Regions from separate parts of the Kitasatospora sp. NPDC127060 genome, predicted to be linked through region 1. Evidence: riboswitches for the same ligand, from Rfam matches in the RefSeq annotation. Region 1 holds a riboswitch; each other region holds the start of a gene.
The links. A riboswitch is a leader RNA that binds a small molecule or an ion and turns the genes downstream of it on or off. The one in region 1 is predicted to bind cyclic di-AMP.
Positions count from the first base shown of each region.

Region 2: it holds a riboswitch for cyclic di-AMP, as region 1 does, so the genes downstream of both, ACFWIS_RS23265 (M23 family metallopeptidase) here and ACFWIS_RS04020 (transglycosylase family protein) in region 1, are expected to answer to the same signal.
Region 3: it holds a riboswitch for cyclic di-AMP, as region 1 does, so the genes downstream of both, ACFWIS_RS18730 (transglycosylase family protein) here and ACFWIS_RS04020 (transglycosylase family protein) in region 1, are expected to answer to the same signal.
Region 4: it holds a riboswitch for cyclic di-AMP, as region 1 does, so the genes downstream of both, ACFWIS_RS17735 (family 16 glycosylhydrolase) here and ACFWIS_RS04020 (transglycosylase family protein) in region 1, are expected to answer to the same signal.

Region 1 is NZ_JBHXEG010000004.1:11,217-18,713, forward strand. Features, by position in the region: gene ACFWIS_RS03995 (TetR/AcrR family transcriptional regulator) at 1-169, shown strand, start outside; gene ACFWIS_RS04000 (helix-turn-helix domain-containing protein) at 258-1,124, opposite strand; partial or broken gene ACFWIS_RS04005 (ATP-binding protein) at 1,543-2,016, shown strand; gene ACFWIS_RS04010 (DUF397 domain-containing protein) at 2,358-2,621, opposite strand; gene ACFWIS_RS04015 (hypothetical protein) at 3,176-4,126, shown strand; cyclic di-AMP (ydaO/yuaA leader) riboswitch at 4,625-4,787, shown strand; gene ACFWIS_RS04020 (transglycosylase family protein) at 4,795-6,114, shown strand; gene ACFWIS_RS04025 (hypothetical protein) at 6,352-6,552, shown strand; gene ACFWIS_RS04030 (LacI family DNA-binding transcriptional regulator) at 6,640-7,497, opposite strand, start outside.
Region 2 is NZ_JBHXEG010000044.1:12,311-19,807, forward strand. Features, by position in the region: gene ACFWIS_RS23235 (hypothetical protein) at 46-1,197, shown strand; gene ACFWIS_RS23240 (GNAT family N-acetyltransferase) at 1,194-1,640, opposite strand; gene ACFWIS_RS23245 (hypothetical protein) at 1,677-2,444, opposite strand; gene ACFWIS_RS23250 (sensor domain-containing protein) at 2,623-3,366, opposite strand; gene ACFWIS_RS23255 (GNAT family N-acetyltransferase) at 3,569-4,138, opposite strand; gene ACFWIS_RS23260 (hypothetical protein) at 4,181-5,053, shown strand; gene ACFWIS_RS23265 (M23 family metallopeptidase) at 5,104-5,937, opposite strand; cyclic di-AMP (ydaO/yuaA leader) riboswitch at 5,950-6,108, opposite strand; gene ACFWIS_RS23270 (YiaA/YiaB family inner membrane protein) at 6,305-6,595, shown strand; gene ACFWIS_RS23275 (alpha/beta fold hydrolase) at 6,701-7,497, shown strand, end outside.
Region 3 is NZ_JBHXEG010000030.1:73,180-80,676, reverse strand. Features, by position in the region: partial or broken gene ACFWIS_RS18745 (DUF501 domain-containing protein) at 72-611, opposite strand; gene ACFWIS_RS18740 (septum formation initiator family protein) at 583-1,065, opposite strand; gene eno (phosphopyruvate hydratase) at 1,264-2,553, opposite strand; gene ACFWIS_RS18730 (transglycosylase family protein) at 2,819-3,580, opposite strand; cyclic di-AMP (ydaO/yuaA leader) riboswitch at 3,582-3,751, opposite strand; gene ACFWIS_RS18725 (cytochrome P450) at 3,962-5,290, opposite strand; gene ACFWIS_RS18720 (SDR family NAD(P)-dependent oxidoreductase) at 5,615-6,052, shown strand; gene ACFWIS_RS18715 (MazG family protein) at 6,091-7,128, opposite strand; gene mfd (transcription-repair coupling factor) at 7,281-7,497, opposite strand, start outside.
Region 4 is NZ_JBHXEG010000028.1:35,850-43,346, forward strand. Features, by position in the region: gene aceB (malate synthase A) at 26-1,678, opposite strand; gene ACFWIS_RS17730 (IclR family transcriptional regulator) at 1,880-2,677, shown strand; gene ACFWIS_RS17735 (family 16 glycosylhydrolase) at 2,828-4,138, opposite strand; cyclic di-AMP (ydaO/yuaA leader) riboswitch at 4,142-4,305, opposite strand; gene ACFWIS_RS17740 (MoaF N-terminal domain-containing protein) at 4,908-5,237, shown strand; gene ACFWIS_RS17745 (alpha/beta hydrolase) at 5,350-6,546, opposite strand; gene ACFWIS_RS17750 (TetR family transcriptional regulator) at 6,645-7,343, opposite strand; gene ACFWIS_RS17755 (SDR family NAD(P)-dependent oxidoreductase) at 7,464-7,497, shown strand, end outside.

The sequences.
Region 1 (7,497 bases):
GCGCAGCGCGTTGATGGGTGGCTGCATCGGGGTGCTGCTGCCGGGCGCCGAGATCCCGTTGGCGCCGATCCGGGCCGACCTGTTCCGCCGCTACGACCTGCCCTGGGAGTTGGGCCGCCCGCCGCAGCCGCTGCCGCCGGAACGCGAACGGCCGCCGACCCGCGGGTGACGGGCGGCGGCCGAGCGGTTTCACGACCGGCGGAGCGATTCCCGGAGCGGCCCGAGGGAAGATCTCCCGCGCCCTGCCCGGGAGTTGCTCAGCGCTCCTTCAGGATCGAGGACAGCAGGTCTATCGTGCGCTCCGGCGTGAGGCTGTCCACGCAGAGCCGCTCCATGACCTGGATGTACGCGTCGACGTCGTCCCGCTTGTCCAGGTACAGCGCGCTGGTGAGCTGTTCCAGGTAGACCACGTCCGCGAGGTCCTGCTCCGGGAAGCGCAGGATCGAGAACGCCCCGGACTCGCCCGCGTGCGCGCCGAAGCGGAACGGCATGACCTGGATGACCACGTTGGCCTGTTCGGCGACGTCGATCAGGTACTGCACCTGACCGCGCATCACCTTGGGCCCGCCGACCGGCCGGCGCAGCGCCGCCTCGTCGATGACCGCCCACAGGCGCGGGCTGGCCCCCTCGGTCAGCAGCTTCTGGCGGCGCAGGCGGAGGCTGACCCGCCGCTCGACCTCCTCCTCGCTGATGACCGGCCGACTCTGGCCGAAAACCGCCCGTGCGTACTCCTCGGACTGCAGCAGCCCGGGGATGAACTGCACCTCGTAGGTGCGGATCAGCTGGGCGGCCTCCTCCAGTCCGACGTAGGTCTGGAACCACCCCGGCAGCACGTCGTTGAAGCTGTGCCACCAGCCGGACTTGTTGGCCTCGCGGACCAGCCCGAGCAGGGCCTCCCGCTCCAGGCCGTCGTCGACGCCGTAGAGACTGAGCAGGTCGGCGACGTCGCGCTCCTTGAAGCTGACCCGGCCGAGCTCCATACGACTGATCTTGGACTCGGACGCGCGGATCGCGTAGCCCGCGTCCTCACGGGTGATGCCGCGCGCCTCACGCAGGCGACGCAGCTGCGAGCCGAGGAGGATCCGGCGGACCATCGAGCCGCCGCCCGGCTGAACTGTGGTCATGCGGTCGAAACCTCCACCTAGGGCAAACAGCGCACAGTCTGCCATCAGTTGAGCGCTCACGGTGCCGATACTGACGGATGTTCCTATCAGTTCCGCACTCCGCACACCAGGATGCACGTGCATCCGGCGCTTGCATATGCCAATAGTGCGACTGCACGTGAATCGACTCTTGCATCTGCAGTGAGCGCACACCACCATGGTGCACGTGCACCTGCACATCCCTGGCAATCCCGCGGGCTCCGCGTCGACCCCACGCGCGACTCCGTGCACCGACCCGGCGGCGCCCCCCGCGCCATCGGGCGTTCGAGTGCGCGCGCGCCTGGTCGAAGGGGCGGCCGAGCGGCCGAGCGAGTCGGAGGTGACCGGCATGACCCCGGCGGGTCCAGCCGTGTCCGCCCCCTTATGGGAGGAGCTCTTCATGAGCACCGGTACGGCTTTGGCAGTTGACCCACACGTGGTCACCTGTACGCTCGCTCCTCGCTTCGAAGCCGTGAGATCCGCTCGCGACTTCGCCCGGACCGCTCTCCAGCGCTGGGGCCTGATGGAGCTGTTCGACGACGTCGCACTGGTGGCCTCGGAACTCGTCACCAACGCGCTCCGGCATGCGATCGGCGCACGGCCCGACCCGTCGGGCGGCGCCCTGGGCGAGTACGACTCTCCCACACGGCCGACCCCGGAGGGGCGACTGCCGATCCGAATAAGCCTGGTGCACCGCGCACCCCAGGTGGTCTGCGCGGTGAGCGATCCGAGCAACACCGGCCCGGTGGCGCGGGAGGCGGACTTCGTCGCCGAATCCGGGCGCGGGCTGCACCTGGTGGAGTCGTTCAGCCACTCCTGGGGCTGGCACCCGCTGGGCAGCGGCAAGGTGGTCTGGGCCATGTTCGAGGCGGGGCCGGCCGACGGCAGCGGACTCGACTGCGGCGGCCTGGGCGGCAGTCGGCTCGACGGCACCGGATTCGACGGTCACGCGCTCGACGGACGAGTCGACGTCGGTGGACGGCACCGGCGCTCGGCCTAGCGCCGCACGGCGCACGGCCGACCGAGGGGCGCCCCGGGAGGACCACACCCCGGGCCCTTCAGCCAGGCCCCGGTCCCGTACGGCCGGCGCATCCCGTACGGCCGGCGCATCCCGCCACGGGACCGCCCGGACGCGGGCAGGGCCGCCGGGCAAAGACAAAGGCCGTCGTGGTGTCAGCACCCACGACGGCCCCCCGATGGTGGCCCGGCGGCCGGTCAGACCGCCAGGTGGTCGAACTCCCCGTCTTTGGCGCCCAGTAGCAGCGCCGCGATCTCGGCCCGGGTGTAGATGAGCGCCGGACCGTCCGGGAAGCGCGAGTTGCGCATCGCCACGTCGCCGCCCGGCAGGGCCGCGAACTCGACGCAGTTGCCCTGGGAGTTGCTGTGCAGGCTCTTCTGCCAGACCACCCCCTTGAGGTCTGCGGCGGCCATCCCGTTGTAGGTGTGGTTCGAGCCGTGCGTTACCTGCGAGTCGTGCATAGAAGTCTCCCGAAGAGCTCCGGAGTTGTCGTCCAGCGCGGCGCCCCGGCACCCGCCGAACGGACCGGCCCCGTACCGGTCCGGCACAACGCCTCACTTGACGCGATGATAGCTGCAGTGCACGTGCATCAGCACGGGACATTGCAGGTGCACGAGGCCTTTTACCGGTCGCCGCGAACTCTTCACGGGCCCTTCTCCTGACGGTACGTAAACGGACATAGCCGATGGAATCGACGGGTTGTCCATAACCGGCCGTGAGCGGCCCCCCGCTGAATGTTGATCTTCGAATGCCGGGAGTCGCACTTCCGTGACCCTCCGTCAGTCCATCCTCCGGCTGTGAGACATCTCACGCCCCCCTCGTGCAACGCGACACCCCGTGACGCACGTCCGGGCAACCGTGCGAGTCCGAACGGGGGCTGGGTGAGGAATGTCCGGATTGTAGGCAAACGGCCCGGACCGGCGCGGCAGGGACACGGCCTCCGCACCACGACCACCCGAAACCCGTACGGCAGCCGACTGCAGGCCTGACGGGCAGATGTCCTACGATCTCCGGCATGAGCACCGCAGCCATCCCGGGCGCGCCACTGCCCGTCCGCACTCCAGGCTCCCGTGCGCGGGGGCGCCACCGCCGCCCCGAGCGCCCCGAGATCCGCACCGGCTCGCCGGCCCTGGTGCTCGCCGTACCCGCGACCCCGGGGCCCGAGTCCCGCTCGGTCGTCGAGGAACTGCTCTCGATCGTCCGCAGTGAGCACACCGGCGTCCAGGCCGCGGTCGGCTACCTCCCGACCGACGGCGCCACCACCGGGGGCGCCGAGGAGCGCACCGTCGCGGAGCTGCTGGCGGCGGCCGCCGAGGCCGGACTGCCGACGCCCGTCGTGGTGCCGCTGGTGCCCGGCCCGCACGGCTTCCTGACCGGGCTTCAGGCTCTCGCGGCCGAGTACGGCGCGACCGTCACCGACGCCCTGGGCCCGCACCCGCTGCTGGCCGAGGCCGTCCACGTGCGACTGTCCGAGGCCGGGCTGGCCCGGGCCGACCGGGCCCGGCTGTTCGCCATCGCGACCGCCGCGGACGGCGTGGTCCTGACCACCGTCGGCGGTGAGGAAGCGGCCGCCGCGGCCGGGATCACCGGCGTGCTGCTGGCCGCCCGACTGGCCGTCCCGGTCGTCCCCGCGGCGCTCGACGTGCCCGGCTCGGTCGCCGCCGCCGTCAACCACCTCAAGGAGACCGGCTCCCAGCGCCCCGCGCTGGCCCCGCTCGTGATCGGCCCGGAGGCGGACTCCGAGCTGCTCGCCACGGCCGCCGAGGAGACCGGCTGCCCGTCGGCGGCGCCGTTGGGCGCGTACCCGACGGTCGGCCAGCTGATCGCCTCCACCTACCTGGCCGCGCTGCCCACGCCGACGGCGGAGGAGCTGGCCGAGGCCGAGGCGGAGGCCGCCGCCACCACCGGGGCCGGTGAGGGCTCCCGCCGCGCCCACGCGGCCGCCGACGGGCCCCTTGAAGGCTGACGGACACCTCCCGTACGACCCGGCGGAACGCCCGCCGCAGAGCCCGCGACCGCCCGTCGCGGCACTCGCACCACCGAAGGGCCCGGAACGACCGCGTTCCGGGCCCTTTCGACGTGTTCGGATCGCCCCACAGGAGAGTTAAGCGGGCAATGCGACGCAATGTCCGTTCTGGTGCCATTTGTCGATGAATTGTCGGCGCGTTGTCCAGCGCTCGATTCGCTGCCGCTCCCCCGGCACGGGGGAGCGCCCTCGTTGCGCTCCAACGCTCCGTCACTTCGCTCCTGAGGCGAAGCCAGTTATCGCAATCCACCACCAATTTGAAAGAAAACGATCATTTGCGATCATGAATTTCGAGCCTTTTGGCGTTTCCCACTAAACCGTGATGCGCGTCACAGGTATTTGCAGTTTTAACTTACGTCTGCATAACGTGCTCCCCGTTCGTGACCACACGGACCCAGTTCATCCGCGACGCCGAGTCCTGCCGTCGGATGTCCTGGCAGCGCGAAAACGCATCACGGCAGGAGCGGGGGAACCACAGGTAAGTCGCCCTAGGCCGTTTTCCGGAACGGTCCAGGGCTAGGGGTGAAGCCGCGCCCACAGCGCGGCCGGGCAACTCCAGCCCGAATCCGACAGCTCACCTCGCAGGCGTGGGAGAGGACCGCGTCTTCATGCTGCCTTCCAACGGCAACCGCCTGTCCAGCCGCACCCGTCGCGTGATCGCCGCCCTCGGCGTCGCCGGCGTCGGCCTCACCGTCCCCTGCCTGACCACCGGCACCGCCAACGCCGCCTCCGTCGCCACCTGGGACAAGGTCGCCCAGTGCGAGAGCAGCGGCAACTGGAGCATCAACACCGGCAACGGCTTCTTCGGCGGCCTGCAGTTCACCTCCAGCACCTGGGCCGCCTTCGGCGGTACCGCGTACGCCCCGCAGGCCAACCAGGCCACCAAGGACCAGCAGATCGCCGTCGCCGAGAAGGTCCTCGCCTCGCAGGGCCCCGGCGCCTGGCCGGTCTGCTCGGTGCAGGCCGGGCTGACCAAGGGCGGCGCCGCCGCCGCGGTCGACACCTCGGCCGGCTCCACCGCCGCCAAGCCGGCGCAGACCCCCGCGCCGAAGACCCCCGCGCCGAAGACCGCCACCCCGAAGGCCGCGCCCGCCCAGGACCAGGCGCAGACCTCGGGTGACTCCGCCTCGTCCGCCGACTCCTCCGCCAACAGCAGCTGGGCGCAGAAGCGTCAGACGCAGGCCCAGGGCGGCAGCTACACCGTCGTCGACGGCGACTGGCTGTCCTCGATCGCCACCAAGCACAACGTCCAGGGCGGCTGGCAGCGGCTGTACGACCTCAACCGCGGCACCCTGACCGACGGCCCGGACACCATCTACCCGGGCCAGCAGCTGACCTTCGGTGACGGCGGCTCGGCCCAGGCCGACCAGTCCTCCACCGCCACCAAGTCCGGCTCGGACTTCGCCTGGTTCGACCGCTCGAAGAAGTCCGGCCAGGCCTCGAACGGCGGTGCCGTGAACGCCAAGCCGATCGACCAGGGCACGTCCACCGCCTCGAAGCCGGCTTCCAAGCCCGCCTCGAAGCCGACCGCCCAGGCGCAGACCCCGGCCCCGGCCCAGGCCGCCACCGGCAGCATGGCCGCGGCCGTCTCCTTCGCCCAGTCGAAGATCGGTCAGGCGTACGTCTACGGCGGCACCGGCAACGGCGGCTGGGACTGCTCCGGCCTGACCCAGGCCGCGCTGCGCGCCGCGGGCATCAACATCCCGCGCGTCGCCGCCGACCAGGCCGCCGCCAGCACCCACGTCTCGCTGGACAGCCTGCAGCCGGGCGACCTGCTGTTCTGGTCGAACAACGGCCAGGACTCCGGCGTCTACCACGTCGCCATCTACATCGGCAACGGCCAGTACGTCGAGGCCGCCAACCCGAGCTCGGGCGTCCGCCTCCAGACCATCGCCAACTGGGCCCCGGACTTCGCCGGCCGGGTCTGAGGACACCGCGCACACCACGCACACGATGCGCACCACGCGCACCGCACGGCTGACGAATGACAGCTGACGGATAACAGATTTCATCATCTGTCAGCTGTCAGCCGCCGTCACCCGACAGCCCCGGGGAGAGTCTGGTCGCTCCCCCCGGGGCTTCGGCGTACCCACGTGCCGGCCTCCGCATGGTCAAACCCCGGCCCGCGGGGCATGCTGCTGCTCCGCACCCGAGGAGGAGTCACCATGGCCCAGGTCACCGTCACGCTCGACGCGAACCTCGCGATCGACGCGATGCTGCTCTCCGGCACCAAGAACCCCCAGGACGCCGTCGAACTGGTCCTGCGCGACTACCTGGCCCGCGGCCGCCGCACCGAGACCCGGACCGGCGACGCGACCGACGGCCACCGGGTCAGCACCGACCGCCCGGCCGCCCAGGAGGGCTGAGCAGCCGGCCCACCCCGCGCGCACGCCGACGGGCCCCGGAGAGCAACCGCCCTCCGGGGCCCGTCAGTTGGACGGCACCCGCCGGCCTCAGCGCGCACAGGCTCCCGTGGAACCCCGCATCACCAGCTCCGGCTGGAACATGAACTCCCCACGCTGGGCGGCGTTCCCGCCCACCTCCTCCAGCAGGGCGTCCACCGCGGCCGTCGCCATCGCCTCGACCGGCTGCCGGATCGTCGTCAACGGCGGTTCGGTGAAGGCGATCAGCGGCGAGTCGTCGAAGCCGACCACCGACACGTCCTGCGGCACCGACAGCCCCCGCTGCCGCACCGCCCGGATCGCCCCGAGCGCCATCATGTCGCTTCCGCAGACGATCGCCGTGCAGCCCTTGTCCAGCAGCGCGCCGGCCGCCGCGTGCCCGCCCTCCACACTGAACAGCGTGTGGTGGACGAGGCCCTCGGCCTGCTCCTCGCTGTGCCCGAGCACCTCGCGCATCGCCGCCGTGAAGCCCTCGATCTTGCGCAGCACCGGCACGTACCGCCGCTGCCCGACCGCCAGGCCGATCCGCTCGTGCCCGAGTTCGGCCAGGTGCTGGACGGCCATCCACATCGCCGAGCGGTCGTCCGGCGAGATGAACGGCGCGTCGATCTTCTCGCTGTAGCCGTTGATCAGCACGAACGGCACCCCGCGCCCGGACAGCCGGGCGTAGCGGTCGTGGTCGGCCGTGGAGTCGGCGTGCAGTCCGGAGACGAACACGATGCCCGCTACGCCCCGGTCCACCAGCATGTCGACCAGTTCGTCCTCGGTGGAGCCGCCGGGGGTCTGGGTGCACAGCACCGGCGTGTACCCGTGCCGGCTGAGCACCTGCTCGATCACCTGCGCCAGCGCGGGGAAGATCGGGTTGCTCAACTCCGGTGTGATCAGCCCGATCAGCCCGGCGCTGCGCTG
Region 2 (7,497 bases), on a different contig from region 1:
GAACGACGGGGCGCGGCCGAGCGGCGCGGACACAGGGGGTGGGCGATGACCAAGTCGCGGCGACGGGCCGGTGCGTCGGCACTGCGGACGGCGCAGTGGACGGCGGCCGGGGTGCTGACCGGCACCGGACTGCTCGGACTGCTGATGTTCTCGCTCGGCCGGGAGCACGCCTGGCAGGCGCTCGGCGGCGGCCTGGTGGTCGCCGGGGCCTCGACGGTGCTCGGCGGTGCGCTGGGCTTCCTGTTCGGGGTGCCCCGGGTGAAGAGCGGCTCCGGCGAGCCGCAGGGCTCGTACGCGCCGAACACCAATCTGGAGCAGGTCTCCGACTGGCTGACCAAGGTGCTGCTGGGCGTCGGGCTCACCCAGCTCGGCTCGCTCGGCGAGCGGCTGCACCAGCTCGGCACGGCGCTGGCGCCCGTGCTGGGCGGCGCGGACGCCGCGGCGCCGTTCGCGGCCGCGCTGGTGCTGTACTTCCTGGTCCTCGGCTTCCTGGCCGGCTGGCTGGTCACCCGGCTGGCGCTGCCGCGGGTGCTGACCGAGACCGACGAGGCACTGGACCTCTTCCTGGCCGGGCAGGACCGCGACCGGCGGGGCGACAAGGTGGGCGCGGACGACCTCCGGGTGCGCGCGATGCAGCAGCTCGGGCTGCTCGGCGGCAGCGCCGACCAACCCGCCGCGCTGGCCGCGCAGTTGCCGCCCGCCTCGGGCTCCCCCACCGGGCCGGAGGGCGTGGTGGCGGAGGTCCGCTCGACCGCGAAGCGCTCGGCGCTCACCGCCGACCAGGTGCGGGACCTCTACGCGGACGGCTCCGAGGGCCGCCGGATCCAGGCACTGGCGCTGATGCAGGGCGACCCTTCGCTGGCGGACCTGCCGAGCGTGCTGGACGCGATCGAGCACCCGCGCTCGGGTTTCGAGCAGTACCACGCGCTGCTGGCCGCCCGGGGCCTGCTCTCCCGGCTGCCCGGCACCGAGGCGCAGCGGCTGCGGGACGCGGTGGCGGCGCAGTTGGTCGACCCGCGGGGCATCCCGTACGGGTCGGACCGCAGTTGGCTGGCGGAGAAGATACTGTCCCGGCTGCAGGCGGCGGCCTTCGTCCCGGCCCAGTCGGCGGCGGCGCCGGGCCCCGGGCCCGTCCCGACGCAGCCGGCGGCCGCGCCGGATCCCGCACAGGGCGGCGGCCCGCAAGCGAACTCCTAGACGGTGAAGCGCAGTTCTGGCTGTTCCCAAGGGGTCTTGGGCCGCGGCGGGCGGGTGCCGGTGCGCTCGGCGCCCACCTGGCGGTAGAAGCCCTCGGCGGGTGGGTGCGAGACGACCTTGACCGCGGCGATCCCGGCCGCCCGGGCCCGGGCCAGCATGTCCGCGATCAACGCCCGCCCGATGCCCCGCCCCTGGGCCTCGTCGGCGACGAACATCAGGTCCAGTTCGGCCGGTTCGTGGATCAGCGCGTAGAAGCCGAGCAGTCGGCCGTCGGTGCCGTCCACGGCCATCCGCACCTCGTGGCGCTCGATGTAGTCGGGCCTCACGACGTAGCCGTCGATCATCGCGAAGTAGGCGCCGCGGTAGGCGGTGGAGGCCTGGATCAGTGCGGTGAGCCGGTCGGCGTCGGCCGGCCGGGCGGGCCGGATCGTGGTCTCGCTCATGCGGGTGAGTATAGGGGCAAAGTCGGGTAGTGACCATTACAGGACGGTCGTCGGGGACGACCGGCGGAGGCGTCGGTCGACGGCCCGCAGGACCATGACCCTCCCGGCGCGGCCGTCCCCGAGCGGCACCCGGCGGACCTCGCTGGCTATCCGGCGCTCGCCGAGCGCGTACCGCACCCGGTCCAGGTGCCCGCAGCGGCGGCCGTGGCCGTCGTTCAGCGGCTGGACCCGCACCTCGCCTCCCGGGGCCGTCACCCGGACCAGCTCGGCGAGAGCGGCCAACTGGTGCTCCGGCCCGAACAGTTCGGGGTAGGCGAAGATCAGGTAGCCGCTCAGGGTGAGGGCGAAGGCGCCGTCCGCGAAGGGCAGCCGGGGCAGCACCGCGGCCAGATAGCTCTGCGGGTGGGCGGCCGAGTCGGCGGCGAACAGCAGGCGGGCGCGGTCCCAGCTGCGCAGGTAGCGCTCGGGGCGGGGCGGCCGGTGCGGGCGGGACGAGGGGTAGAGGTGGGGCCGCGCGGCCATCGCGAGGGCCATCGAGGCCCGGGCGGCCAGTGCCCGGGCCTGGATCTCGGGCAGCGGCAGCGCGTACGCCGGGTCGACGGCGATCACCCGGCAGCCCAGCTCGCGCGCCTCGGCGGTCAGGCCGGACGCGCCGCCCGGGCAGTCCAGCAGCGGGCCCGGCAGGGCGGCGAGCCGGGCGCGGGTGAGGCCGAACAGGGCGCAGTACTCGTCCAGCGGGCGGGAGGTGACCAGGACGGCCTGGTCCGGGGCGCGGGCCCGGTCCGGATCGGGGGCGGTGATCACCCGGTCATCCGAACACGGGCCCGCCCCGCCCGCATCCGGAACACGGACGGGGACGGGGCGGGGCTGGGCTGGGCTGGGCGGGGCTGGGCTGGGCTGGGCGGGGCTGGGCTGGGCTGGGCTGGGCTGGGCGGAACGCGAGGCGGGGGCGGAGCGGAGTGGCGAGGACGGGCGCCGGGGCTCAGCGGCCGAGCAGGCCCTGGGCGGCGGCCCGGTTGACGCCGGTCAGGCCGTGGACCATCCGCGCGGTGAGGAAGATCAGCAGCACCCCGATCGCCGAGAAGGCGGCGATCTGCCCGGTGCCCTCGACGTAGTAGGCGTGCCGGACGTGGTGGCTGTCGGTGAAGTCGAACAGCTGGTAGCCGCGCCAGGAGGTGTAGCGCGGGAAGACCCAGTGGTAGAGCGGGTAGAGCGCCATCGCCCAGCCGAGCACCAGGAACGTCAGCGTCATGCAGAAGCTGAACACCGCCCAGGGGAACATCACCAGCTGGTACAGCACGGCCTTCCAGCCCGGGCCGTCGGCCAGCCGCGCGGTGATCGCGCCCCAGTTGCCCGGGCGCACCTGGCGCACCGGCGCCGGGCCGGGCACGTCCAGGGCGAGCATCCCGCGCACCCGGGCCCGCTCCGCCCGACCCAGGCCCCGGGAGGCGCTGGTCAGGCCCGCCAGCACCGGCAGGCCGAGGACGGTGACGAAGGTGCCGATCCCGACCGAGAACAGGGCGATCGCGACGGTGAAGCCGACGATCGCCACCGGCAGACCGGTGAGTGCGTAGCCGACCTCCCGGTAGTAGTGGCCGGAGAACGGCGCCCGCCAGAAGCCCGGCGGCTGCTCGGTGCGACGGGCCCCGGCCGGGCGCGCACCGCCGTCGCCGTAACCGCCAGGGGCGTCCCACTCCTGACCCAGCGTGCTTCGGCTACTGCTCATCCCCGGCCCCCGGCCCCTCGTTCGTGCTCGCGTTCGTACCTGCTGACGTGTTCAAGTCTGGCCGGGGCGCGGCCCGGCAAACATCCGGAGCACCGGCGGATCGGGGGTGGGGTTAACCCCCCGGCCCCTGCCCCGGCCCCACCCCCAGGCCGCCACTTCCGGCCCCCAGACCCCCACTACCGGCCCCCTGCCGCCGCCCCCGCTACTGCCGGCCGGGCCACTCGTCGGCGAGCAGCGAGTACTGGTACGAGTCGCACCAGACCCCGCCCTTGAACAGGTCGTGCCGGACCCGCCCCTCCAACCGGAAGCCGAGCCGGGCGAGCACCCTGGCGGAGGCGGTGTTGTCCACGTCGACCCGGGCGGCCAGCCGGTGCAGGCCGAGCGGGCCGAAGGAGAGCTCGCAGAGCAGTCCGGCGATCTCGCCCGCGTAGCCGAGGCCCCACACCGGGCGGCTCAGCACGTAGCCGAGGTAGGCGGAGCTGGACCTGCCGAGGGTGAGGCTGGCGTGTGCGACCGGCACCGCGTCGGCCGGGTCCTCGGCGTCCTCGCGCCGGACGACGGCGAGCCGGTAGGTGTCCCGCTCCTCCGCCAGCGCCTCCTCCAGGTAGAGCTCGATCTGGTCGGCGCAGGTCTCCCGGTCACGCGGCTCGAAGGGGAGGTAGCGGGTCACCTCCGGGTCGCCGAACAGCGCGTGCAGCGCGTCCACCTCCTCCGGGGTGTGGTGGTACTCGCGGACGGCGAGCCGGGGGCCGGTGAGGCGTACGGGGACCATGGCTGCCGACCCTATCCCCGTCCGGCGGCTACCGTTCGGAACATGAACGACGAAGACCTGCGACTCGCCCCGCGCACCAGGGCCGCCGACCTGCTCGCCTGGGCGGCCGGGCAGGACCGGGCGCCGGTGGCCGAGACGCCGCTGCGCACGGTGCTGGCGCTGCTGGAGCTGGGCGAGGGCAGGATGCACGACGGCTGGCCCGAACTGACCTCCGACGCGGTGGAGCACCTGCTGTACGAACGGCTCCACCTCTACGTCCAACCCGACCCGGAACAGGACCCGTTCGCCTACGGCGAAGCCGTCCGGCTGCTGGTCGACCACCAGCGGGCGGCGAAGCGGCTCAACGCCAAGCGCCAGGAGCGGCTGCACGCCGAGGCCGAGTGGCAGGGCGAGGTCGCCGTCGGGCTGCTGCGCCGCGCCGACCTGGTGACCTGGCCCCGGCTGTACGCGGTGCTGCTGCACGCCCACGGGGTGGACGTCGCGGACCCGGCGGCCGTCCGGGGCTGGCTGGCCGGCTTCGCCGGGCTGGGCGAGGAGGAGCGGCTCGCCGGGTACGAGGCACTGACGCCGACCGGCTGGCTGGACGAACCGGACGAGCAGGGCTGGGGGCCGGGCCGGGTGCTGTCGGTCGGCATGGCCACCGACGGCGCCCGGCGGCTGCTGGAGCAGGGCCTGATGCGGCGCAGCTACCGAAACCTGGCCGAGCTGAACGCGCTGGGGCGGCCGATGCCGGACGAACTGGCCGGAGACTTCGAGGACTTCGAGGCGGCCGCGGCCGAGGTGGCGCTCGACCTGCTCGGCGACTGGACGGTGCCCGGGCTGCCGCGGCTGCTGGTGGAGGAGTTCCCCGAACTCGCGCCGGAGCCGGGACCGGCCGAGATCGACGCGTACCTGGCGCAGCTGCCGCCGGAGTGAGCTGCCGCGAAGGCTCCGGACGCGGGTGCGTCCGGAGCCTTCGGCGGTGGCTACGGGGTGAGGCCGCGCTGCTGGAGCCAGGTCTCCGGGTCGACCGGGGCGCCGCCGTCGGGGCGGACCTCCAGGTGCAGGTGCGGGCCGGTGACGTTGCCGGTCGCGCCGACCTTGCCGATCTGCTGGCCGGAGGTCACCTTGCCGGAGCCCTTGATGATCGAGGAGAGGTGGCAGTACCAGATCTCGGTGCCGTCGGGCAGGGTCTCGACGATCCGGTAGCCGTACGAACCGGACCAGCCGGCCGAGGTGATGGTGCCCTGGCCGACCGCGAAGACCGCGGTGCCGGTGTCGGCGGCGAAGTCCAGGCCGGTGTGCAGGTGGGCCCAGTAGCGGGCGCTCTGGCCGTAGTGGGCGGAGAGGTTGTAGTCCTTCACCGGCAGGGTGAGGGCGGCGGCCTTGGCCCGCTCGGCCTCGTCGGCGGCGCGCTTGGCCTCCGCCTCCTTGGCGGCGGCCTTGGCCTCGGCCTCCTGGGCGGCCTGCAGCCGGGCGCCCTCCTCGGCGGCGGTGCGCTGGCTGTCGGCCTGCTGCTGGATGCGGGCGGCGAGCGCGAGGCCGGGGTCGGCGGCCAGGGCGACCGGCGACTCGTCCGGGGCCTCGACGGCGGGCGCGGCGGCCGGGGTCGCGGAGGCGAAGCCGGTGGCGCCCAGGGTGGCGGCGACGGCGGTGACGCCGAGCAGCGGGGAGGCTCCGCGGGTCTGACGCGGCATCCGGTGGCGGTTGGCCTCGGCCTCCGGGGCGAATGCCTCCGGGCCGTCCGGGCCGGGGTGGTCGAGGAGCTGGGTACCGGCTGCGGGGCCGGCCGGGTGTGCCGGGGTGTGCGTCGACGCCACGGAGGCGCGCTCCTTTCCTTCCTTCGCGCCTACCGGGTTAGCTGACGGGTTCGGAGCAGGAAGGTCTCCTACGGCCGGGCCGGGGCCCCGCCGATTCACCCCAAGGAACGTGGTTCCCCGGCTCCCTGACCTGCCCGGAGGCCGGCCGGTGGGATTAGGCGACGGCGCACGGTGCCGTCTGGGTACGGCGTTGACGACCGCGCTGCGTTATCAAACGTTAATCCTAGGACGCCCTGATTCCAAGCCATCCGTCCGGGACGGCTGGGGAACAGGTGATCGGTCGTCAACGAACGGCCCTTCGTTCGCCAGGCCCATCTGAGTACTCCTACTCATGTGCAAGCGGTCCGCCCCGCCGCATCCTGGCGCCATGAACGCACCGATGCAGTCACGGACCACGGCCGCGTACTACGTCCAGGCCGTCCTCTCCTTCGCCGTCTCCGGCACCGCCCTCGCCGCCGGGATCGCCTACCTGCCCGTCGGCGGCTGGACCCGGGCCTTCCTCGGGATCGGCCTCCTCTACACCGTCACCTCGACCTTCACGCTCGCCAAGGTGATCCGGGACCGGCAGGAGTCCTCGGACACCGTCGCCCGGGTCGACCAGGCCCGCCTGGAGAAGCTGCTCAGCGAGCACGACCCGTTCAGGGTCGAGGGGGTCTGAGCGGAGCGGATCCGGGAAGGGCCCTTGACGGCTAAGGCTATTAGCCTTAGCTTTATGGCTATCGGAAGCAATCGCCAGCACCGAGCGAGCCAGCGGAGGCCCACCATGACCGGCACCACCACCCCGAGCACCCAGTACCTCGACGTCCCCGGCGGCCGCCTCGCGTACGACGACACCCGGCAGGGCGACGGCACCCCCGTCGTCCTGCTCCCCGGGATGCTCGACTCCCGCCGCGCCTACCGGCACCTGCACCCGCTGCTCGCCGCCGCCGGCCACCGGGTCATCACCATGGACCTGCGCGGCTTCGGCGAGTCCTCCATCGTCTGGGACGACTACGGCCCGGCCGCCGTCGCCACCGACGTCCTCGCCCTGCTCGACCACCTCGGCATCGAACGAGCCGTCCTGGTCGGCCAGTCCTACACCGGCGCGACCGTCGTCAAGGCTGCCGGGGACGCCCCCCAGCGGGTCGCCGGGATCGCCCTGATCGACGCCTTCGTCGAACACCGGACCAACGCCCTCATGCGGGGCGTCATGGTCGCGATGGGCGCCGCCATGGTCCAGTGGCCCGGGGTCTGGGGCTTCTACCTGCGCAAGATGGCCTTCCCCGGCCCCCGCCCCGCCGACCTCGACGGCTACGTGGACGGACTGGTCGCCGCCCTGCGCACCCCCGGCCGCAAGACCGCCACCCGTGGCCACGTCGGCGGCGACTCCGCGCCGATCGGCTGGACCGCGGCCGTCCGCTGCCCCGCCCTCGTCCTGATGGGCAGCAAGGACCCCGACTTCCCGAAGCCGGAAGCCGTCGCCGAACTCCAGGCCGAGAAGCTCGGCGCGCGGAAGGTCATGATCGAGGGCTCCGGGCACTACCCGATGGCCGACAACCCCCGGGCCGTCGCCGACGCCCT
Region 3 (7,497 bases), on a different contig from region 1:
GCGGTCTTCTGCTGCTTGGCCTCGATCACGGCCTCGTGGTCCTGCTCCTTGGCCCGGTTGCGCAGGACCCGCTCCCCGGCCGCCTCGACCTCGGCCGGGGAGACGCACGGGCCCTTGGCCCACCAGTCCTCCAGCATGCCGATCGCCTCGTCGCCGAGCGGGTTGACGCCCTCGCCGGCCGCCAACGAGTGGCCGACCAGCACGTGCAGGCACTTCACCCGGTCCGGCATGCCGCCGGCGCTCGGGAAGCCCTCCAGCACCTCGATCGCGTCGCGTCGGGCGATGTAGTCCTCGTGCGCCTTCTGGTAGGCGGCGGCCAGCTCCGGGTCCTCGGCGAGGCGGGCGGTCTGGTCCTTCATCACGCCCTCGGCCTCCAGCGTGCCGATCAGCGAGGCGGCCTTGGGGCAGGTCAGGTAGTACAGCGTCGGGAACGGCGTGCCGTCCGGCAGCCGGGGGGCCGTCTCCACGACGTCGGGGTTGCCGCAGGGGCAGCGGTGCGCCACACCGCGCAGGCCGCGCGGCACCCGGCCGAGCTGGGCGGCGATGGCCGCGACGTCGGCGTCGGAGACGGCGGGGTGGTTCTCAGTGGTCATGGGGGGTGGGGTCTCCAACGGACGACGGGGGGAGCGGACGGGGGGCGGCGGGGGCCAGCGCGACGGGGTCGGCGGCGTCCACCGAGTCCCAGATGCTGGTGTACCAGGGCTTGGCGGCCTTCGCCTGGCCGGCCGCCGCCTCGGCGGAGGGAGTCGCGGAGCCGGCCGGGGCGGCGGGCCGGGCGGCCGCACCGGACGGGTCCACCGCGATGTACGGGGTCTCCCCCGGCACCGCGTAGTGCAGCCGGGCGCGGGCCTGCGCCTTGACGTACTCCGGATCCTGCCATCGGGCCTTGTCCCGGCGCAGCTGATCGACCTGCTGGCGCGCGTGGTCGGCCTTCGCCCGCTGGGCGGAGATCTCGGCGCGCTGGGAGATGAACTGCCGGGTCGGGTAGGCCAGGATCGCGACCAGCGAGCAGAGCACCAGGACGAGGACGGTCGCCCGGCTCGTGAACCGAGGCCGGGCCGCCAAGCCCGGGATCCTCCAGCCAGCCATCTCCCGTATCCCCTCCTGGTCGCGACGGTGCCCCGCCGCCCACCCTACGGGGTGTGCGCCGGGGCACCGGTCAGGCGTGCGCTACCGGGGACTTCGGCCCCCTGGTCTCCGGCCTCGGAGTCCCGGGCCTCGAACCCTCGGGCCTCGGAGTTCCGGGCCTCGAACCTGCTGTGCTTACTGGTCCGCGGAGCGGAACCGCGGGAAGGCGCCGCGGCCGGCGTACTCGGCGGCGTCGTCGAGGATCTCCTCGATGCGCAGCAGCTGGTTGTACTTGGCGACGCGCTCGGAGCGGGCCGGGGCACCGGTCTTGATCTGGCCGCAGTTGGTGGCGACGGCCAGGTCGGCGATGGTGACGTCCTCGGTCTCGCCGGAGCGGTGCGACATCATGCAGCGGTAGCCGTTGCGCTGGGCCAGCTCGACGGCGTCCAGGGTCTCGGTCAGCGAGCCGATCTGGTTCACCTTCACCAGCAGGGCGTTGGCGGTGCCGGTCTCGATGCCCTTGGCCAGGCGGGCCGGGTTGGTGACGAACAGGTCGTCGCCGACCAGCTGGACCTTGTCGCCCAGCTTGACGGTCATGGCCTTCCAGCCGTTCCAGTCCGACTCGTCCAGCGGGTCCTCGATGGAGACCAGCGGGTAGGCGGCGACCAGCTCGGCGTAGTACTCGATGAGCTCGGCGGCCGACAGGGCCTTGCCCTCGAACTGGTAGGCGCCGTCCTGGTAGAACTCGGAGGCGGCGACGTCCAGGGCCAGCGCGATGTCACGGCCGGGCACGTAGCCGGCCTTCTGGATGGCCTCGGTGATGAGGTCCAGGGCCTCCCGGTTGCTGTCCAGGTTCGGCGCGAAGCCGCCCTCGTCGCCGAGGCCGGTGGACAGGCCGCGCTCCTTCAGCACGCCCTTGAGGGTGTGGTAGACCTCGACGCCCCAGCGGACGGCCTCGGAGAAGGACTCCGCGCCGATCGGGGCGATCATGAACTCCTGGATGTCGACGTTGGAGTCCGCGTGGGAGCCACCGTTGAGGATGTTCATCATCGGGACCGGCAGGACGTGCGCGTTCGGGCCGCCCAGGTAGCGGAACAGCGGCAGGTCGCTGGCCTCGGAGGCGGCGTGCGCGACGGCCAGCGAGACGCCCAGGATGGCGTTGGCGCCGAGCGAGGACTTGTCCGGGGTGGCGTCCAGGTCGAGCATGGCCTGGTCGATCAGGCGCTGCTCGGTGGCGTCGTAGCCGACCAGCTCCGGGCCGATCTGCTCGATGACGGCCAGGACGGCCTTCTCCACGCCCTTGCCGAAGTAGCGGTTCTTGTCACCGTCGCGCAGCTCCAGCGCCTCGAAGGCGCCGGTCGAGGCGCCCGACGGAACAGCGGCACGACCCGTGCTGCCGTCGTCGAGGCCGACCTCGACCTCGACCGTGGGGTTGCCGCGGGAGTCGAGGATTTCGCGGGCTACGACGACATCGATGGACGGCACGAAGCATCTCCTTGCGGAAGCAGGGTCCGGCTGACGGTGGTGCCGGTCGGCCGGAGGATTGCGGAGTCGTTACGACCAGAGCCTAACCGCCCGGGCTCCCGGGGCCACGTCGACCTCGACTCCGTCTCAGCGTGTGGCCCCGCTACCCACCGGTAGTTCACCTGCCCGACCCGACTTGTCCCACCATCACGGACGAACGCGGACGAAGGGGACCGCCGGGCGCGGCCCCCTCCTCCGTTCGGCTTCCGGAGCCGTGCGGAACGGCTCAGCCGAGGTGCAGCACCTGGCCGGGCAGGATCAGGTTCGGGTCGCCGCCGACCGTGCCGCGGTTGCCGTCGTACAGCGCCTGCCAGCCGCCGGACACGCCCTGGGCGTCGGCGATCGTCGACAGCGTGTCGCCGGAGCGGACGGTGTAGTCGTGGCCGGTCTGGGCGGACGGGGCCTGGGCGGCGCGCGGGGCGGCGTGCTTCGGCGTGTACTGCTGCACCGGCTGCTCGGCGGGCCGCTCGGCCTGCTTCGGCGCGGCGTGCTTCGGGGCGTACTGCTGGACGGGCTTCGCGGCGGGCTTCGCGGCCTGCGGCTGGGCCTTCTGCTTCGGCGCGGACTGCGGCTTGGCGTCCGAGGAGGTGTCCACGGCCGCCGGGGCGCCGCCCTTGCTCAGGCCGGCCTTGACGGAGCAGACCGGCCAGGCACCCGGGCCCTGCGAGGCGAGCACCTTCTCGGCGACCGAGATCTGCTGCGCCCGGCTGGCCTGGTTGGCCTGCGCCGCGTACGCGGTGCCGCCGTACGCCTTCCAGGTGCTGGGGGTGAACTGCAGGCCGCCGGAGAAGCCGTTGCCGGTGTTGATGCTCCAGTTGCCGCCGCTCTCGCACTGGGCGACGGAGTCCCAGACGGAGGCCGGGGCGGCGGAGGCTCCGGTGGCGGTGAGGAGCGGCAGCGCGAGTCCGACGCCGGCCACACCGGCGACGGCGATGGCCTTCTCGGTCTGGGTGCGACGACGATGACGGCCAGTTCCAACGAACAGCATGAAGGTCCCTCTCCGCACGCCTGCGAGGTGAGCTGTCGGGTTCGGACCGGGAGGTGGCCCGGCCGCCGTCGACGGAAACGATTCCGCTCGGGCGGCTTCACCCCAAGCCGTGGGGAGACGGCAACAAACCTGGGTCCCCCGCCCCTGCCCAGGGTCTGGTCGGTTTCCCGTCGCGCGGCGGGCAGGATTCGGCGTTCCGCGCACGGGGTCCGCAGCTGCGAACTCCAGGGAGACTAGACAGATCCTCAGACCGATCACAAGCTCATATCACCGACATCACACAAGAATTACGGCGCGTGCTCGATCGCCTACCAACAGCGGGGCTTTGTCCGGTTTGATGCTCGTTCACACCGCAGCTGGAGCCCGTTCGACGACGTCACGTCAGCGTGTCGGGGCCTCAGGACGGGCGTGCGGGGAGCGGGCTTCCGGACTGAATTCGACCGGAAGTTCGCGCAATCCACGCATGATCAGGCCACCCCGCCAGCGCAGGTCCTCCGGATTCTCGGCCAGCCGCAGATCGGGCAGCCGGGAGAGCAGCGTGGCCAGCGCGGCCCGACCCTCCAGCCGGGCCAGCGGGGCGCCGATGCAGTAGTGGATGCCGTGCCCGAAGCCCAGGTGGGGATTGTCGCTCCGGGCCAGGTCGAGGGTGTTCTCGTCGGCGAACCGGGCCGGGTCGCGGTCCGCCGCCGCCAGCACCACCAGCACCGGGTCGCCGACCGGGATGTCCACCCCGCCGATGGTCAGCGGCCGGGTCGCGAAGCGCCAGGTCGCCAGCTCCACCGGCCCGTCGTAGCGCAGGAGTTCCTCGATCCCGGTCTCCAGCAGCCCGGTCTCCCCCCGGGCCACCGACTCCTGCAGCAGGCGCCGCTGCTCCGGATTGCGCAGCAGCGCGTAGGTGCCGTTGCCGATCAGGTTGACGGTGGTCTCGAAGCCCGCGAAGAGGAGGATGAACGCCATCGCGGCGGCCTCGTTCTCGGTGAGGTGCTCGCCGTGGTCGCTCGCCCGGATCAGACCGGAGATCAGGTCGTCGCCGAGGTCCGCCCGCTTGCGGTGGATCAGCTCCAGCAGGTACGCCCGCATCCGCCTCACCGCCCGCCCCACACCGCCGCGTTGGCCGCCGCCTTGGCCCGGCTTCGTGTGTCGCAGCATCATCCCGGCCCAGTCCCGGAAGTCGTCCTGGTCCTCGGCCGGCACGCCCAGCATGTCGCAGATCGCGTAGATGGGGAGCGGGAAGGCGAACTCGTGGATCAGGTCCGCCGATCCGCGCCGGGCGAAGCCGTCGATCAGCCGGTCGGTCAACTGCTGCACCCGCGGCTCGAACTCGGCCACCCGGCGCGGGGTGAACGCCTTCGACACCAGGCGGCGCAGCCGGGTGTGGTCCGGCGGGTCGATGTTCAGCAGGTGGGTCATCAGGTCCGCCTGCCGCTCCCCCGGGATGCCCACCCGGCCGGTGCGGTGCGCCTGCTCGCTGTGGTGCGCCGGGTTCTTCGACAGCCGGCTGTCCGCCAGCGCCTGCCGGGCGTCCGCGTACCTGGTCACCAGCCAGGCCTCCACGCCGCTCGGCAGGGTGGTGCGGCGAACCGGGGCGTGCTCGCGCAGCCAGGCGTAGGCGGGGTACGGGTCGGCGGCGAACTCCCAGGTGAAGAGCTCCGGGGCGGGCTGCGGTTCGGGCTGGGCGGCGGGCCGGGGGCCCTCGGGCTGAGCTGGCATGCGTCGACCGTAACCGCTGGACCGGACCGGGCCGGACGGGCGCCTGGGCGGCCACCGGGAAGTCACCGGTTCGTCCGTCGCCGGCGAGCGGCGGGCGAGCGGTGCGCGAGGGGCTGGTGAGCGGCGCGCGAGCGGTGCGCCAACACTCCGTGGACGGCCCGTGGACGGTCGGTGGACAGCCCTTGGACAGCTCTTGGCCCGGTGGCAGGCGTGAGCCTGGTCACCTGCGGGGTAATCCCTGTTGCGGAGGGTCAGGACGTGCCTACGATCCTCCGCAGTACGCGTGGGCGCCGGTGCGGTGTCGCCCACAGGGAGGAGCAGGCCATGCGGGTCAGCGGAGCAGTCGTCGTCATCGCGGTGCTCGACGGCGGTTCAGGAGCCGACCTCGCCCGCGGGTTCACCGCGGCCGGCGCCGCCGGGATGCTGATCGCCGACCAGCACGCCGGAGTCGCCGAGGACCTCGCCGCCGAACTCGACCGGCCCGGCTGCCCGGTGGTCGGCGTCGGCGGTGACATCCGCCGGCCCAGCGACGTCGCCGCCCTGGTCGACACCGCCGAGAAGCACCTCGGGCCGATCGACCTCTTCTGCGTCGCCGGCCCCGGGGGCGAGCGGATCGTCTCCCTCGCCGACCTGCCCGACCACCTCGACCTGGAGCGGCTCGCCGAACTGGTCGCCCTGGTCGGCGAGGCCATCGGCGAGGTCGTGCCGCCGCAGCGGCGCCCCGCCGAACACACCGCCGGGCACACCGCCACGGCGGCCTGAACGACCGCTCCGGCCCGACCGGCTCGGCCGGACAGGGCCTACTCCGGCTTGAGCCCCTCGGCCGCGCGCACCGCGTCCCGGTAGCCGCGCGCGGCCGAGCGCAGCGCCGCGTCCACGTCCACCCCCGCGTCGTGCGCCCGCTGCGCCACCGCCAGCAGCAGCCGGCCCGCCGACTCCGCGGTCAGCTCCTCCGGCAGCCGGTACGGCTCGTCCGGCACCTCGGTGAAGCCCGCCCGGCGCACCCGGGACACCAGCTTCGCCGCGTACGCCAGCGCCGGCAGCCCGGCCGGCACGCCGTCCAGGACGGACTCCCGGTCCGCCTTCTCGGCCGCCTTCAGCTGCTCCCAGTTCGCCTCCACCTCGGCGGCGCCGTCGGCCTCGACGTCCCCGAACACGTGCGGGTGCCGGTACACCAGCTTCTCCACGATGTCCCCGGCCACGTCGTCCACGGTGAACGGCTCGGTCGGGTGCTCCTCGGCGATCCGGGCGTGGAAGAACACCTGCAGCAGGACGTCGCCCAACTCCTCGCGCAGCGCGTCCCGGTCCCCCTCCTCGATCGCCTCGACCAGCTCGTAGGCCTCCTCGACCAGGTACTTCACCAGGCTCTCGTGGGTCTGCTCGGCGTCCCACGGACAGCCGCCCGGCGAGCGCAGCCGGTCCATCACCGAGGCGAGGTCCAGCAGCCGCGCCCCCGGCAGGTCGTAGGAGCCCGGCAGCACCTCGATCTCCGGCACCTCACCGGCGTGCTCGACCGCGAGACGGGCCAGCGCGTCCGTCAGCCCCGGATCCCCGTCCGGGCCGCCCAGCCACACCGTCGGCCCCGACCCGGCCGGCTGCCCGGTCAGCAGCCGCGCCAGCGCCGGAGCCGAACCGGCCGGCACCACCTCGACCACCACCCCGGCCTGCCGCACCGCCGCCACCTGCGGATGCCCCTCGTCCGCCACCAGCACCCGCCCGGCCGACCGCAGGGCCTCCCAGGCCGGCCACGCCAGCAACCCGGGGGCCACCCGGTGGGTGGTGGTCAGCAGGATCAACTTCGCGCCCGCGGCGTTCGTCTGCACACCATTCGTCGTCACACCTCGAACCTACCCGCCCCGCCCCACCCCGATCCGACCCACGGACGCACCCGCCGGCGTCCTGCTCCCCGGCTCGGGACGTCGGACCGCCCGAGCAGCACGGCGGCCCCGGGCCGAGCCCCGGGACCGCCGTGCGCGTCGACCGGCCGGTGCTACTTCCTCGCCCCGGCCAGGTCGTCGAACATGGCCGACAGGAACTCTGTGCACCAGGCCAGCAGTTCCCGCCCGACCAGCGGCTTGCCGCCGATCCGGCCGGTGCTCGGCCGGGGCACCAGCAGCTGCTGGGCCGCCGCCTTGACCTGGCTGCGCGGGTAGAGCCGGTTCAGCCGCAGCTGCTGGGACTCGCGCAGTTCCACCGGGCCGAAGCGG
Region 4 (7,497 bases), on a different contig from region 1:
GTGGCGTCGGCGGATAGATTGGTGCTCAGCCCAGCAGGGGCAGCGCGGGGAGGGTCAGGAAGTCCGCGAACTCCTCGGCCAGGGCGACCTGTTCGAAGAGCTGGGCGGCCTCGCGCCAGCGGCCGGCCTGGTAGGCCTGGTCGCCGAACTCGGAGCGGAGCTCGGCCAGTTCGGTGGCGACCAGGGTGCGCACCAGCTCGGCGGTGGCCTTCTCGCCGGTGTCGGACAGCACGACCCCGTTGTGGATCCACTGCCAGATCTGCGAGCGCGAGATCTCGGCGGTGGCGGCGTCCTCCATCATGTTGAAGATGCCGACCGCACCGATCCCGCGCAGCCACGCCTCGATGTAGCGGACGCCGACCTGGACGGCGTTGTGCAGCCCCGCGCGGGTGCAGGTGCCGCCGGCCCCGGCGATGTCGAGCAGGTCGGCGGCGGTGACCGGCTCGGTCGGGCCGGGGTTGTCCTTCTGGTTCGGCCGCTCGCCGAGCACCGCGTCGAAGGAGGCCCGGGCGACCGGGACGAGGTCCGGGTGGGCGACCCACGAGCCGTCGAAGCCGTTGCCGGCCTCGCGGTCCTTGTCCGCCTTGACCTTCTCCAGCGCGGCGGCGTTGACCTCGGGGTCCCGGCGGCTGGGGATGAAGGCCGCCATGCCGCCGATCGCGTGGGCGCCGCGCCGGTGGCAGGTGCGCACCAGCAGGCGGGTGTAGGCGGCCATGAACGGCGAGGCCATGGTGACGCTGTTGCGGTCCGGCAGGATGTAGTGCTCGCCCGCGTCGCGGAAGTTCTTCACGATCGAGAACAGGTAGTCCCAGCGCCCGGCGTTGAGGCCGGCCGCGTGGTCGCGCAGCTCGTAGAGGATCTCGTCCATCTCGAAGGCCGCGGTGATGGTCTCGATCAGCACGGTGGCCCGGACGGTGCCGTGCGGGATGCCCAGCTCGGCCTGGGCGTGGGTGAACACGTCGTTCCAGAGCCGGGCCTCGAGGTGGCTCTCGGTCTTCGGCAGGTAGAAGTAGGGGCCGGAGTTGGGGTCCTCGGCGCCCTTGGCGAGCAGCCGGGCGGCGTTGTGGAAGAAGTACAGGCCGAAGTCGACGAACGCTCCGGCCACCGGGACGCCGTCGACCAGCAGGTGGTTCTCGTCCAGGTGCCAGCCGCGCGGGCGGACCACGACGGTGGCGAGTTCGGCGGCGGGCTTGAGGGTGTAGGCCTTGCCGGCCGTGCTGGTGAAGTCGATCCGGCCCTCGAGGGCGTCGATCAGGTTGACCTGGCCGCTGACCACGTTCTCCCAGGTCGGGGAGGTGGCGTCCTCGAAGTCGGCGAGCCAGATCTTCGCCCCGGAGTTGAGGGCGTTGATGACCATCTTGCGGTCGGTGGGGCCGGTGATCTCGACCCGGCGGTCCTGGAGCGCGCGCGGCGCCTCGGCGACCTTCCAGTCGCCGGCCCGGACGTCGGCGGTCTCGGGGAGGAAGTCCAGTGTGCCGGTGCGGGCGATCTCGGCGCGTCGACTCTTCCGCCTGGCCAGCAGTTCCTGTCGGCGACCCTCGAAGGCGCGATGGAGGCCCACGACGAAGGCGACCGCCTCCGGGGTGAGCACCTCCTCGGCCCGGTGGACGCGCGGACCGGCGACAGTGACGACCGGAGCGGCGGGGGAGGCGCCGACGGGCCCCTGATCTGCAGCCATGAGCAGGACACTCCTAAGACGGTTGAGCCTGGCGAAGGGAGCTCCGGTGGGAGCCTCCTCGGGAACTTCCTCGATCGTTACCCGCCTGTCGGCGAATTCGATTCTGTAAGGTGGAGACTAGTTTCCGCGATACAGAATTTCAACGGTTTGTTGAAGAGGTCGCCGGGACTCTACTCCTCCCCGACAGCGAAGGGAACGCCGGTGGTTGCGACCCCCGACACAGCATCGACGACAGGCGCCGACCGCGCGAGCGGCGGCGTGCAGTCCGTCGAGCGCGCCTTCCAACTCCTGGAGGCGCTGGCCGACTCGGGTGGCGTGGCCACCCTCAGCGAACTCTCCACCAGCTCCGGCCTCCCGATGCCGACCATCCACCGACTGGTCCGTACCCTCGTGCAGCAGGGCTATGTCCGCCAGGACACCGCGCGCCGCTACACCCTCGGCCCCCGGCTGATCCGGCTCGGCGAGACGGCCGGTCGACTGCTCGGCAGCTGGGCCCGCCCGTACCTGGCCGAGCTGATGGAGGCCACCGGCGAGACCGCCAACCTGGCGGTGCTGGAGGGCGGCGAGGTGGTGTACGTCGGACAGGTGCAGTCGCGGCGCTCGATGCGGATGTTCACCGAGGTCGGACGGCGGGTGCAGCCGCACTGCACCGGTGTCGGCAAGGCCCTGCTCGCCCAGCTCCCGGAGGACGAGGCGCGCGCGGTCCTGGGCCCCAACCCGCTGCCCGCGCACACCGAGTACACCCTCACCGACCCGCAGGAGCTGATGGACCAGCTCGCCGAGGCGCGCGAGCGCGGGTACGTGGTGGACGACCAGGAGCAGGAGATCGGCGTCCGCTGCATCGCCCTCGCGGTGCCGGGCGCGCCGACGCCCACCGCGCTCTCGGTGTCCGGCCCGGAGGCCCGGATCCGGGCGCTGGAGGAGCAGACGGGGGCATCCTCGCTGGTGCCGGTGATGCAGCAGATCGCGACCCGGCTCGGGCAGGTCCTGGCACCCTGACGCATCGTCAACTCACCTGGCACGCAGGGGATTGAGCACGGGGACCTGAACGCAAGAACCGGCAGCCGTTTCGACCGCACGGTGGTCGAAACGGCTGCCGGCCCATGAGAGCGGCTGGTCCTGGGGGCTACGCGGGCCCGGCGGCTACGGTCAGCGGTAGACGCGCACGTAGTCGGCCGCGAAGGTGAGCGGGGTGGTCCCCTGCGGCGCGGGGTGGTACTTCCCGGCACACACCGAGAGGTTGAGGATCAGGTACGCCGAGAAGTTGGCGCCCACGCCCTTGTTGTCCGAGTACACCTTGACGCCGTTGACGTACCAGTCCACCGAGTTGGCGCCGTAGTAGGTGCCGATGGTGACCCACTGGTCCTTGGCGACGGCCTTGGCGTCGGTGTAGTACTCGGGGTTGCTCGGGTTGATGTGGTTGGTCAGCTCCAGCAGGTTCGGGTTGTCCGGGTGGTACTCGAAGGAGTCGATCTCCCCGTTGCCGTTCTTCCAGGTCCACAGGGCGGGCCAGGCGCCGGTGCCCGAGGGCATCTTGACCCGGGCCTCGGCGTAGTCGCCGGTCTTGACCTGGAAGCCCTCGGTGGAGCCCTCGGTGGTCAGGAAGCCGGTGTTCCAGGACTGCTGGCCGTTCTCCAGGGTGGGCCCGCCCGGGGTGGCGGTGAAGGTGGCGACGCCGTTCGCGACGGTGACGTTGTTCTTGTTCAGCCAGTCGAGCTTGTTGTCGTCCGGGTTGTGGTTCCCGTACTTGTACGAGGTGCTCTTGTCGCCGACCCAGCGCTGACCCCAGTCGATCGGGCTGTTGAACTCGTCGGACCAGGTCAGCGACTTGCCGGCGACCGGAGAGGACGGCGCGGGCGTCGTCGGGGTGGCCGTGGCGGTCGGCGTCGTGGTGGGTGCCGCGGTGGGCGTCGCCGTCGGGGACGGGGTCGGCGTCGTGGTGGGTGCCGCGGTGGGCGTCGCCGTCGGGGACGGGGTCGGCGTGGACGTACCGGTGGCCGCGACCACCAGCTGCTGCGAGGGCAGGTTGTGCCAGCCGCCGCCGAAGTCCTGCCAGAAGCCGAACTGGGTGTACGTCCCGGCCGGCAGGGTGCGCGCACCGCTGGTGAAGTTGAGCCCGGTCGGGCATATCTGCACGTTGGTCGCGTTCCCCGGGAAGTCCAGGTTGGTGCCGCGCGCGTCGCGGACGCCGACGCCGACCGTCTTGGCGGTGAAGCAGGACGAGGAGTGCAGGCCCAGCGAGGCGGTGGCGGCCCGGCCGGCGACCATGGTGGCCGGAGCCAGCCGGTCCTGGGTGACGGTCGGGGCGGTGGCGGCCTGGGCGCCGGCGACGGACGGCAGCCCGAACAGGCCGGCACCGCTGATCGCGAGCGCCCCGGTGGCGGCGAGGGCGGCGTTGCGGCCGCGGTGGGTCTTACGGGCGTGGCGGGGGGCGCGACGGCGCCCGGCAGGCTGGTGCATGGGGGGTCCTCTGCGACGCCTGCGAGGTGAGCTGTCGGATTCGGGCTGCAGTTGCCCGGCCGCCTGTGGAGCGGCTTCACCCCTAGCCACGGTCCGCACGCTGATGCGTACGGACCGGGCGCTGACCTTGGTTCCCCCGCTCCCGTCCGCTGTGGTGCTCGAGTGCCGGCCGGCGGGTGGACAGGACTCGGCGTCCCGGCGGCGGGGTCCGCGACAGCGGACGACGGTTGCAGGCTAGGCAGGCCGTCCGTGAACGGACAACCTGATCGGGCCGGTTGTCGCACAGCTCACAGTGGTGTCGATCAACGACGCTGCGTGGCGGCCGAGTTGATCAACCTCGGGACCGTGGCCTGGCGATCAGCCGGGCCAGTCGGCCACCTGGCCCTCGGCGCCCGGCGACCAGGCCGACTCCAGGTGGTTCAGCCCGGCGAGCAGCCGGGTGCCGCCGACCTCGCGGTGCCGTCGGTGTCCGACGCGCTCGCGGTGAACACGATGCCGTCGCTGGGCCCGCGGTCCTCGTCCAGCACGCCCGGGATGTCCGCCGACCCCGCCCGCCGGCAGGTAGGTCGGCACCGAGGCGGGGATCCCGGCCCGCCGGAGCGGCGCGATCAGCGAACCGGGGTGGTGGCGGACCCCGCCGTGGCGCGGGGCCGCCCGAGTCCGACCGATCGGATAAATTGGAACCCTGGCGTTTTCCGCGGTGCACAAGTGCACCGAGCCCAGACCACACGGTCCGTCCCGCACTCCCGAGAAGAGGTCCCGCCCCACCATGACCGCGCCCCTGCCCGCCTTCGCCGGCCGTACCTACGTCTTCCGGGCCGACAACGGCGCGGCCTTCCGCAACAGCTACTCGGCCGACGGCACTCGGCTGCGCTGGGAGGGCCTTGGCGAGTCGGCCGGCCAGTGGGAGGACGTGCGGCTGCACGTCGCCGAGGTCGCGCCGGAGATCTACTTCATCAGCTGGACGGAGCAGAGCGGGATCACCGTCAGCCATGTGATGGACCTCAACGCGCTGACCGTACGGGCCTTCTGGACCTTCGAGGGCGAGGGCGGCCGGGTCGGCCAGCTGCACACCGGGACGCTGGAGCGGGTGGCCTGACCGGCGCCGCGCCGTAGCACGCACGAACCCCCGGGGCCTCGGCTCCGGGGGTTCGGCGCGTTCTCTCCGGACGGCGTCGAACGGCTTCAGACGGCCTCGGGCAGCGGTGACGTCACGTGGCCTGGCTCGCCTGGCCCGGCTGGTTCGGCTGGTTCGGCTGGCCCGAGGCGTTCGGCTCGCCCGGCACCTTGAGGTGCCGGGACAGCCACTCCAGTGAGGACGGCAGCAGGGCGCTCCAGGTCTCGAAGTTGTGGCCGCCGTTCTCGAGCATGCTGTACGAGACCTTCATCGGGCTGTGCACCGCGTCGATGAACGCCTCGGTGTCCGGCTTGTAGTTGCCGTCGCCCTTCTTGGTACCGGCCAGCAGCACCGAGATGTCGGGCTGCGGCAGGTGCTTCAGCCGCCACATCAGGTTGGCCTCGTCGCGGCGCTGCTTGCTGCCGCCGAAGAGGTCGCCGGTGGTCGGGTCGTCGGCGGCGTCGTAGTAGCCGGAGAGGGCGACGGCGGTCGGAAAGACGTCCGGGTGGCGCATGGCCATCTTGACGGCGCAGTAGCCGCCCGTCGAGTTGCCCATGAAGGCCCAGGCGTGCGGGTCGGACGAGACCCGGTAGCTGGCCTGGATCGCCGAGGTGACGTCCTTGGTGAAGTAGGTGTCGGACTGGGCGCCGCCGGGGATGTCCTCGCACTCGGTGTCCTGCGGCAGGGCGGGCGAGGGCTGCAACATCACCATGACGGTCGGCTGCATCCGACCCTCCTGCAGCAGCTTGAGCGCGGCACCCGGGTAGTTGAAGCGGGTGATCAGGTTCTCGGCGATTCCTGGGAACCCGGTGCTGACGATCACGGCCGGGAACTGCCTCTGCGCGTACTCGGGCTGGAAGTACTGCGGCGGCAGGTAGACGTACCCCTCGGTCGACAGCCGGCTCACCCTGCCGTCGATCCGGACCTTGCGGATCTCGCCGGAGTGGCCCGGCTCACGCCCCATCGCGCCGCCGCCCTTGACCGAGGCCCGGCCTATGGTCTCCACCAGCAGGCGGCCGGAGGCGTCCGCCTTGTTGTGTATGACCACCGGGCCGGTGCTGCCGGTGCCCAGCAGATCGTCCCAACTGCTGTAGAACGCGAAGTAGTTGTTCGCCACCAGGCCGAGCGCGGCGAGCACCGTGAGCTGGGTGGCGAGCAGCGTGCCGATCCGGCCGAGCACTGCCTGCCAGCTCTTCCTGGCGAGTCTGGGCCACAGCCAGACCGTGCCGACCATCATCACGACCGCGATCAGCACGGTCAGCGCCAGCACCTTGTGGCTCGTCAGACCCATGTTTCAGTTGCTCCCACGCCTCGAACTCCACGCCCCCTCCGCTCAGGGACATCCGAGGAGTTCACCCCGGTTCCCCCACCGGGGCGCGACGTCCAACCCTAGCGGGAGCTGGGAGGAAGCTGATCGGCGGCTGTACGGCTGCGGGCGTGGGGCCACGCCCCGGCCGGTCGCGCCCAGAGCCCCAGCCCCGCCGTGAGCTCACGCATGCAGCGGGCGCCGAGGTCCTGCGGGGAGCCCGGACCGGTCACCGCCGCGTCGGAGGCGGCCCACTGCTCCAGGGCCACCCGGATCGCCGCCGTGGCCGCGGCGGCGGCCAGCCGGATCTCCAGCGGGTCGGCGCCGACCGGGCTGCGCTCGGCCAGCACGGACCGCAGCCGCTCCTCGGAGCCCGCGTGGACCCGCTGCCAGGTGCCGTCCAGTCGGGGGTCGCGCAGCAGGCTGCGGGTCCAGTGCATCGCCTCGACGGCCGCGTCGTCGGCCGGGGTCAGCGACTCCACCGCCGAGCGCTCCAGCGCCTCGCGCAGCGGGAGGTCCGCCGGGCTCTCGGCCAGCAGGTCGACCCAGCGCTGCCCACCGGCCGCCAGCAGCGGGGCGACGGCGTCCTCCTTGACGGAGAAGTAGCGGTAGAAGGTGCGCAGCGAGATGCCCGCGGCATCGGCGACCTCCTCGGCGGTGGTCGCCTCCGCGCCCTGCTCGGCGAAGAGCGCGGCGGCGGTGCGGGCGATCTCCAGCCGGGTGGCGTCACGGCGGCGCTGGGTCAGGGTCGGGCGTCCGGTCACAAGGGTCAGCGTACGCATCCCGGGACCGTCATGACGCGTCGCGCCGATGTGACACGTCGAGCCTTGTTGGCACGATGTGCCATCACGGCGTACCGTGCCGCTTGAGGTCGAGAGACCACGAACGAAGGGAGTACCACCATGGAGCGCTTCAGCGGACGGAACGTCCTGATCA